2 regions of the Geothrix sp. genome follow, and region 2 is predicted to be linked to the other one. Evidence: riboswitches for the same ligand, from Rfam matches in the RefSeq annotation. Region 2 holds a riboswitch; the other holds the start of a gene.
What was found. Region 2 has a riboswitch for S-adenosylmethionine ahead of QOZ81_RS14075 (O-acetylhomoserine aminocarboxypropyltransferase/cysteine synthase family protein). Riboswitches for the same ligand answer to the same signal wherever they lie in the genome.
Positions count from the first base shown of each region.

Region 1: it holds a riboswitch for S-adenosylmethionine, as region 2 does, so the genes downstream of both, QOZ81_RS02315 (trans-sulfuration enzyme family protein) here and QOZ81_RS14075 (O-acetylhomoserine aminocarboxypropyltransferase/cysteine synthase family protein) in region 2, are expected to answer to the same signal.

Region 1 is NZ_CP126625.1:530,120-534,520, forward strand. Features, by position in the region: tRNA gene QOZ81_RS02305 (tRNA-Asn) at 30-105, shown strand; gene QOZ81_RS02310 (FKBP-type peptidyl-prolyl cis-trans isomerase) at 158-646, shown strand; gene QOZ81_RS02315 (trans-sulfuration enzyme family protein) at 650-1,924, opposite strand; SAM riboswitch class I at 2,025-2,125, opposite strand; gene dapF (diaminopimelate epimerase) at 2,231-3,091, opposite strand; gene QOZ81_RS02325 (DJ-1/PfpI family protein) at 3,105-3,686, opposite strand; gene thiC (phosphomethylpyrimidine synthase ThiC) at 3,796-4,401, opposite strand, start outside.
Region 2 is NZ_CP126625.1:3,158,024-3,162,424, forward strand. Features, by position in the region: gene metH (methionine synthase) at 1-1,574, shown strand, start outside; gene QOZ81_RS14070 (hypothetical protein) at 1,732-1,926, shown strand; SAM riboswitch class I at 2,032-2,132, shown strand; gene QOZ81_RS14075 (O-acetylhomoserine aminocarboxypropyltransferase/cysteine synthase family protein) at 2,260-3,546, shown strand; gene metA (homoserine O-acetyltransferase MetA) at 3,551-4,401, shown strand, end outside.

The sequences.
Region 1 (4,401 bases), 1.1 Mb from region 2:
CATCCGGTAGAATGATCATTCGACCTTTTTCCGGAGTAGCTCAGGGGTCAGAGCGGGTGACTGTTAATCACTAGGTCGGGGGTTCAAATCCCTCCTCCGGAGCCAGCAACACCCGCCCCGCGTCAGCGGGGCGGTCCATTTCAGAGGAGACGACCGGATGAGATCAGCCCTTTGCGTGGCGATTCTTGCAATCGCCCTCCCCCTGGCCGGCGCGGACACCGCGAAGCCCTCGGCCCCCGCCCAGTCAGCCAAGGCGAAGGCGGCCACGCCCGACAAGACGAAAGGACCCGCCATGATCACCACCGATTCCGGCCTGAAGTATGTCGACACCGTGGTGGGCACGGGCGCCTCGCCGGCTCGCGGCCAGCAGTGCCTGGTCCACTACACCGGCTGGCTCAACGACGGCCGGAACGGTCGCGGCAAGAAGTTCGACAGCTCCGTGGACCGTGGGCAGCCCCTGGCCATTCCCATCGGCGTGGGTCGGGTCATCAAGGGCTGGGACGAGGGTGTCATCAGCATGAAGGTGGGCGGCAAGCGCACCCTCTACATTCCCTCCTACCTGGGCTACGGCCCCCGGGGCGCGGGCGGGGACATCCCCCCCAACGCCGACCTGATCTTCGACGTGGAGCTGGTCAGCGTTCAGTAGCCCTCAGGAGAAGGTCAGCGCGTACGCCAGGTCGGCCTGCAGATCCCGGACGTCCTCGAGCCCGATGGAGAGCCGGATGAGGTCATCGCTGATGCCCGCCCGCCGGCGGGCCTCGGGCGTCATGGAGGCGTGGGTCATGGAGGCGGGGTGGGCCACCAGCGACTCCACGCCGCCCAGGCTCTCGGCCAGCGTGAACCAGCGGAAGCGCCGCAGCACGTAGTTCAGGCGCTCGTTGCCGCCCTCCTTCAGCTCGAAGCTGAGCATGGCGCCGAAGCCGCGTTGCTGGCGTTTCGCCAGCTCATGCTGCGGGTGGCCGGGCAGGCCCGGGTAGTGGACCTTGCCCACGGCGGGATGGGCCGCGAGGAACTCCGCCAGTACCTGGGCGGTGGCCTCGTGCTGGCGCATGCGCAGGGGCAGGGTCTTCAGGCCGCGCAGCACCAGGAAGCAGTCGTGCGGCGCCTGCGAGGTGCCCAGCAGGTTGTTCACGCTCTGGATCTGCTGGGTGAGGGCGAGCCGGCCGGGGGCTGAGACGACGATGCCGCCCACCACGTCGCTGTGGCCGTTGAGGTACTTCGTGGTGGAGTGGATGACCAGGTCGGCGCCCAGGTCGAAGGGCCGCTGCAGGTAGGGGGACAGGAACGTGTTGTCCACGGCCACGAGGCAGTTCGGCTGGCGATGGCCGATGGCAGCCACGGCGGCGATGTCCGTGAGGCGGAGCAGGGGGTTCGACGGCGTCTCGATCCAGATCATGCGGGTGTTGGGCTGGATGGCGGCCTTCACGGCCTCGAGGTCCGCCAGGTCCAGGTAGGTGACCTCCAGGCCATAGGCCTTCTTGGCGTGCTCCAGCAGGCGGAAGGTGCCCCCGTAGCAGTCCACGGTGCTGATGAGGTGGCTGCCGTGCTCAAACAGGTTCAGGGCCACCAGGATGGCGCTCATGCCGGTGCTGGTGCAGGTGGCGCCGTGGCCGCCCTCCAGCAGGGCGATGGCCTCCTCCAGGACCGCGCGGGTGGGGTTGCCGCTGCGGGTGTAGTCGTAGCCCGCGTTGGTGCAGATGTCCTTGAAGGCGAAGGTGGACGAGAGGTACAGGGGCGGCATCACGGCACCATAGGCGGGATCCGGCTGCACGCCGCCATGGACGCACTGCGTGGCCACACCCGCGTCGGGCACGAGGCCCGGCCGGTGGATCCAGCCCGCATTGCCCTCCCGCCCGGGGGGCTGGATGGTGAAGTGGTAGGCCGGGTTGCCGGGCACGTTGGTATCGAGGAACTGCTCGCTCACAAGAACCTCCAGGGAAGGAGGATCCTCATCGTTTCATCGCGATCCAAAACGCAAAGGGGCCCGATTGCTCGGGCCCCTTCGCATGTCAGCTTCCGACACGTCAGCATCTCTCCGCGAGGACTCGCGGCAGGAATTGGCACCTTGCTTTCGCAGGTTGCCAAGGTTTCACAGGGCCCGTCCCTCCACCTTTCTGGATATCACGTGATGAAACTGACAAAGATCCTGTGGAACGACAGTATCCGACAGGGCCATTGAATCGCCAAGAAAATTCAATGAAGCACGAGAGCCAGAATTCCCGGTCCCCTCTCAGGCCTTCCAGTCACCGTGCAGCTGCCCCTCGAAGACGGGCTGCACGGGGCCGGACATGAGGATGTGGCCCTCGGGTGCGAACTCGATGTCGAGGGTGCCGCCGGGCATCTGGACCGTGACGCGATCCTCCACCAGGTTCAGGCGCCGGCAGGCGGCGGCGGCGGCGCAGCTGCTGCCCGAGGCGGGCGTGTAGCCGGCGCCCCGCTCCCAGATCTCGATGCGGATGCGCCTGCGGTCGACCACCTCCACCAGCAGGACGTTCACCCGCTCGGGGAACTCCGGGTGTCGCTCGATCCTGGGCCCCAGGCGGCAGGCATTGGCCTGGGAGACCTCGCCCGGGAAGACCACGCAGTGGGGGTTGCCCAGGCTGAGGGCCGTGATGGTGACTGGGCCCGTGGGGAGGAAGAGCGGGGTTTCCAGGACTTCGAGCTGGGAGGAGATGCCCGTGAACGGAATGTCGCCCGCCTTGAAGCTGGGTACGCCCATATCCACCTGGACGAGGCTGCCATCCGGCGCCAGGAAGCGCGCAGCGGAGAGGCCACCCAGGGTGTGGATCTGGCACTCGGTGCCATGCGCGTGGCCCGCCTCGAACAGGTAGCGGGCGAAGATGCGGAGGCCGTCGCCGCTGGTCTCCGCCTCACTGCCGTCCGGGTTGAAGATGCGCAGCCCGAAGGCGCCCGGATGCTCCGGCACCTCCAGCGGACCCAGCAGGAGCCCATCGGAGCCGATGCCCAGCCGGCGATCGCAGAGCGCCTGGATGAGCGGGGGCGCCGGCTCGAAGGCGGTCCGGGTCGGATCCACCACGAGGTAGTCGTTTCCGAGCACGTGGAATTTGGAGAAGCGGAGCGTGTTCGACATGGTCAGGGGCGGCTCACAGGGTGATGCGGGTTCCGAGCACCTGGAGGAACTGGGCGAGCCAGGCCGGGTGCGCGGGCCAGGCGGGGGCGGTGACCAGGTTCCCGTCGGTGACGGCGCCGTCGATGGCGATCTCGGCATACTTCCCCTTGGCCACCTCCACCTCGGCCCGGCAGGCGGGATAGGCGGAGCAGGTGCGCCCCTCCAGCACGCCGGCTGCGGCCAGCAGCTGGGCGCCATGGCAGATGGCCGCCACCGGCTTCTTGGCCGTGAAGAAGTGCCGCACGAGGTCCAGCACCTTCGGGTTGAGCCGCAGGTACTCGGGAGCCCGGCCGCCGGGGATCACCAGGGCGTCATAGGCTTCAGGCTTCACATCCGCGAAGCTGGTGTTGAGGGTGAACCGGTGGCCCGGTTTCTCCGAGTAGGTCTGGTGACCCTCGAAGTCGTGGATGGCCGTGGCCACGGAGTCGCCGGCCTTCTTGTCGGGGCAGACTGCATGCACGGTGTGCCCCACGGCCAGCAGGGCCTGGAAGGGCACCATGATCTCGTAGTCCTCGCCGAAGTCACCGACGAGCATGAGGATCTTCTTCGCGGCCATGGGAGTCTCCTTGGGGTGGTGGAACCGCCCCGATGATACGCGTATCCAGGGCTGAGCAGGGCCCGATCGGGCAAGTCCGGGACCCCCGGACCTGCGGGCCGGGACCGGGTCAGGCCTGGAGGTAGACTTCGGCGCCCTTCTGCACGAAGGTCTCCGCCATCTCCTCCATGCCCTTCTGCAGGGCCTCCTCCTCGTTGTAGCCATGGCTCTCGGCGTACTGCCGCACATCGTCCGAGATCTTCATGGAGCAGAAGTGGGGGCCGCACATGGAGCAGAAGTGGGCGGACTTGGCGCCCTCCGCAGGCAGCGTCTCGTCGTGGAATTCCCGGGCCGTGTCGGGATCCAGGGCCAGGTTGAACTGGTCCTCCCAGCGGAACTCGAAGCGGGCCTTGCTCATGGCATCGTCCCAGATACGGGCGCCGGGGTGGCCCTTGGCGAGGTCCGCGGCATGGGCGGCGATCTTGTAGGCGATGACGCCGTCCTTCACGTCCTTCTTGTTGGGCAGGCCCAGGTGCTCCTTGGGCGTCACGTAGCAGAGCATGGCGCAGCCGTACCAGCCGATCATGGCGGCGCCGATGGCCGAGGTGATGTGGTCGTAGCCCGGCGCGATGTCCGTGGTGAGGGGGCCCAGGGTGTAGAAGGGGGCCTCATCGCAGACTTCCAGTTGCTTGGTCATGTTCTCCTGGATGAGGTGCATGGGCACGTGGCCGGGGCC
Region 2 (4,401 bases):
TGGCGGACGATCACCGCGCCGACCTGCCCGTGCTGGAACGGCTCCACCGCGGCATTCTGGACGGCGAGAAGCAGGCCATCCTCGCCGATGTGGATGAGGCCCTGAAGGATCACGATCCCCTGAAGCTCATCAACGAAACCCTGTTGGCGGCCATGAAGGTCGTGGGCGAGCGCTTCGGCGCCGGCGAGATGCAGCTGCCCTTCGTGCTGGAGAGCGCCGAGGCCATGAAGGCCGCCATCAGGCGCATCGAGCCGCACCTGCCCCGCGAATCCAACTACCAGAAGGGCCGCATCCTGCTGGCCACCGTGAAGGGCGACGTCCACGACATCGGCAAGAACCTGGTGGACATCATCCTCAGCAACAACGGCTTCGAGGTGAAGAACCTCGGCATCAAGCAGCCCATCGAGGCCATCCTCAAGGAGCTGGAGGCCTGGCCCGCCGAGGCCATTGGCCTCTCGGGCCTGCTGGTGAAGTCCACGGTGATCATGAAGGAGAACCTGCACTTCATGGAGGAGCTGGGACTCAAGGTACCCGTGATCCTCGGCGGCGCGGCCCTCACCCGCGACTACGTGGAGGGTGACTGCCGCCGGGTCTACGCGGGTTCCGTGTACTATGCCGAGGACGCCTTCGAGGGGCTTCGGCACATGCAGGCGCTGGTGTCGGGCGATGCCAGCACGCCAGCACCCGCGCCCGCCGCGTCCGCGGCGGGCGCGATCAAAGTGCTTCACCGGGGCACGGCTTCGGTGCCTCTGACGGAGCAGGGCCAGAGCAGTTGGGTGCGCCACGAGGCCGCACCGCCGACGCCGCCGTTCTGGGGCGTGCGCGAGCTGGCGGATACGCCAGTGGACCTCTTCGAGCACCTGGACGAGTTCGCCCTGATCCGCAACCGCTGGGGCTTCAGCCAGGGCAGCCAGGGTGACGAGGCCTTCGCGGCGGTGCTGCGCGACAAGGCCGCGCCCCAGCTGATGCACTGGAAGGAACGGCTGGCAGCCGATCCGTTCTTCCAGCCGAAGGCCCGCTACGGCTACTTCCCCGTACGGGCCGAGGGTGATTCCCTCCGGGTGTTCGATCCCGCGGATCCCGCACGGACTCTGGCACGACTCAGCTTCCCCCGCCAGGCCACAGGCCGGCGGCTCTGTATATCGGACTTCTTCTCCGCCGGGCACACGGATGTGCTGGCCCTCCAGCTCGTCACCCTGGGCCAAGCCGCCGCCGACCACGCCGCGAAGCTCTATCGCGAGGACGGCTACGCGGACTACTTCGCCTTCCACGGCCTCGCCACGGAGCTCACCGAGGCCTACGCGGAGCGCCTCCATGCCCGCATCCGCAAGGAGCTGGGCATCGCCGCGAAGGACCTGCCCGGCCGCGCCCTCTTCGCCCAGGGCTACCAGGGCTCGCGCTATTCCTACGGCTATCCCGCCTGCCCGGACCTGGAGGGCAACGGCCCCATCCTGGACCTGCTGGGCGGCGCCCAAATCGGCGTGACCCTCAGCGACAGCCACCAGATGGACCCCGAATACACCACCAGCGCCCTGGTGGCCTGGCATCCCCAGGCGCGGTACTTCTCGGTCTGAGGCCAATAGGCATCCTGCGGATCTTGTAAGGGCCAGCTCTGGCGCGCCTTCGGCGACTTGTCTGTCGCGACAAAAAGCTTATGGTGAAGGGGAATTTCGTCGATAGGCTTCCTATGGTTGGCACGGATGCCATCGACTCGTCGCCTGGGAGGCCATCATGAGTTCCATTCAAGGTCTTGGCCCATCGAGCGCTGCGGCGATCATCCCGAAACCCCAGGCGGTGGCGCCCAAGCCCGAAGCCCGCGAGACGGCGCAGGACGAGCGCGCCGAGGCCGCCCGTGGCGCCCAGGAGGCCAATGAGGCCCCCAGCACGAACCCCCAGGTGGGCAGCCGCCTTTCTGTGACCGCCTGAAGAAAATCCCTCTCGGGGCAGGTTGAAACCACGACCTCGAAGCGTTACCTTTGGGGATCGGCCCTTCGGGGTCGTTTCCATCGAGATCCTTGTCAGTTCCATAGCGAGTTATCCAGAAAGGTGGAGGGACGGGCCCTGTGAAACCTTGGCAACCTGCGAAAGCAAGGTGCCAATTCCTGCCGTGAGCAATCACGGAGAGATGTCGAGCTGTGTCGAACTGACGACGGCGACAAAGGGGCCCGAGCGATCGGGCCCCTTTGTCATGTTTGCTTTTCCTGGACTTGCTTGGACGACAGGGCCTCGGCCTTCTCACCTTTCTTTTCAGGAGCCGCCATGAGCGCCGCGCAACCCAACTTCGAAACCATCGCCCTCCACGGCGGCCAGGTCGCGGACAGCGACACCAAGAGCCGGGCGGTGCCCATCTACCAGACCACGAGCTACGTGTTCGACTCCGCCGAGCATGGCGCCGCGCTCTTCAACCTGTCGGTGCCCGGCAACATCTACACCCGCATCATGAACCCCACCCAGGCCGTTCTGGAGACGCGCGTGGCCCAGCTGGAGGGTGGCATTGCCGGCCTGGCCGTGGCCTCGGGCCAGGCGGCCATCACCCTGACCTTCAACACGCTGCTCCGCAACGGCGACCACATCGTGGCGGGCGACAACCTCTATGGCGGAACCTACAACCTGCTGCACCACACCCTGCCCCGCACGGGCATCGACACCACGTTCGTGGACTCGAAGAACCCCGAAGCCTTCCGGGCCGCCATCAAACCCCAGACCCGCGCCATCTACATCGAGGCCCTGGGCAATCCCAAGCTGGACGTGCCGGAGTTCGAGGCCATCGCTGTCATCGCCAAGGCCGCGGGCATCCCCCTCATCGTGGACAACACGCTGCCCAGCCCCTACCTCCTGAACCCGCTGGCGCTGGGCGCCAACATCGTGGTGCACAGCGCGACGAAGTTCCTGGGCGGCCACGGCACCTCGGTGGCGGGCGTCATCGTGGACGGCGGCACTTTCGACTGGAAGAACGGCAAGTTCCCCGAGTTCACGGAGCCCTTCGCCGCCTACCACGGCGCCGTGCTGGCGGACCTGGCCGGGCCCGCCGCCTTCATCACCAAGGCCCGCATCGAGGGCCTGCGCGACACCGGCGCCGCCATCAGTCCCTTCAACGCCTTCCTCATCCTGCAGGGCATCGAGACCCTGCACCTGCGCCTGCAGCGCCACGGCGAGAACGCCCTGGCCATCGCCCAGTGGCTGGAGAAGCACCCCAAGGTGGCCTGGGTGAACTACCCCGGGCTGGCGACCAACGCGAACCATGCTGCGGCGGCCCGCTACTTCCGCAAGGGTGCGGGCTTCGGCGGCATCCTCACCTTCGGCGTGAAGGGCGGACTGGAGGCCGGCAAGGCCGTCATCAACGGCGTCCAGCTCTTCTCGCGCCTGGCCAACGTGGGCGACGCCAAGAGCCTCATCATCCACCCCGCCAGCACCACCCACCAGCAGCTGTCCTCGGCCGAACGGGAGGCCACGGGCGTCACCGAGGATCTCATCCGCCTCTCCGTGGGCCTGGAGAACATCTCGGATCTCATCGAGGACCTCGAAGCCGCACTGCAGAAGGCCTGATCCCATGCCCGTCAAGATCCCAGCCTCCCTGCCGGCCCGCGACGTGCTCGAGGCGGAGAACGTGTTCCTCATCGAGGAATCCCGCGCACTCCACCAGGACATCCGCCCCCTGCGCATCGCCATCCTCAACCTGATGCCCACCAAGGTGGCCACGGAGACTCAGCTGCTCCGCCTGCTGGGTAACACGCCCCTGCAGGTGGAGGTGACGCTCCTGCACATGGCCTCCCACGCGTCGAAGAACACCTCCGCCGAGCACCTGCTGGAGCACTACGTGTCCTTCGAGGAGGTGCGCCACCAGACCTTCGACGGCCTCATCGTCACGGGCGCGCCGGTGGAGACGCTGCCTTTCGAGGAGGTGGACTACTGGCCGGAGCTCACGCAGATCCTGGACTGGGCGAGAACGAACGTCTTCTCCTGCCTCTTCATCTGCTGGGGCGCCCAGGCCGCCCTGCACCGCTACTACGGCATCCCCAAACATCCCCTGCCGGAGAAGATGTTCGGGGTCTTCCCCCACCATCTGCGGGTGGCCAACGAGCGGCTCGTGCAGGGCTTCGACGATGTGTTCTACGCGCCTCACTCGCGCCACACGGAGACCCGCCGGGCGGACATCCAGGCGGAGCCGCGTCTGGTGCTCCTGGCGGAGTCGGACGAGGCCGGGGTGTACCTGGTGCAGTCCGCGGACCGGCGGCTGGCCTTCGTCACGGGGCACTCGGAGTATGACCCCTGCACCCTGCAGGGCGAGTACGCCCGCGACCTCGGCAAGGGCCTGCCCATCGGCATCCCGCAGAACTACTTCCCGGAGGACGACCCCACCCGGCCACCCCAGGTCCGCTGGCGCGGGCACTCGAACCTGCT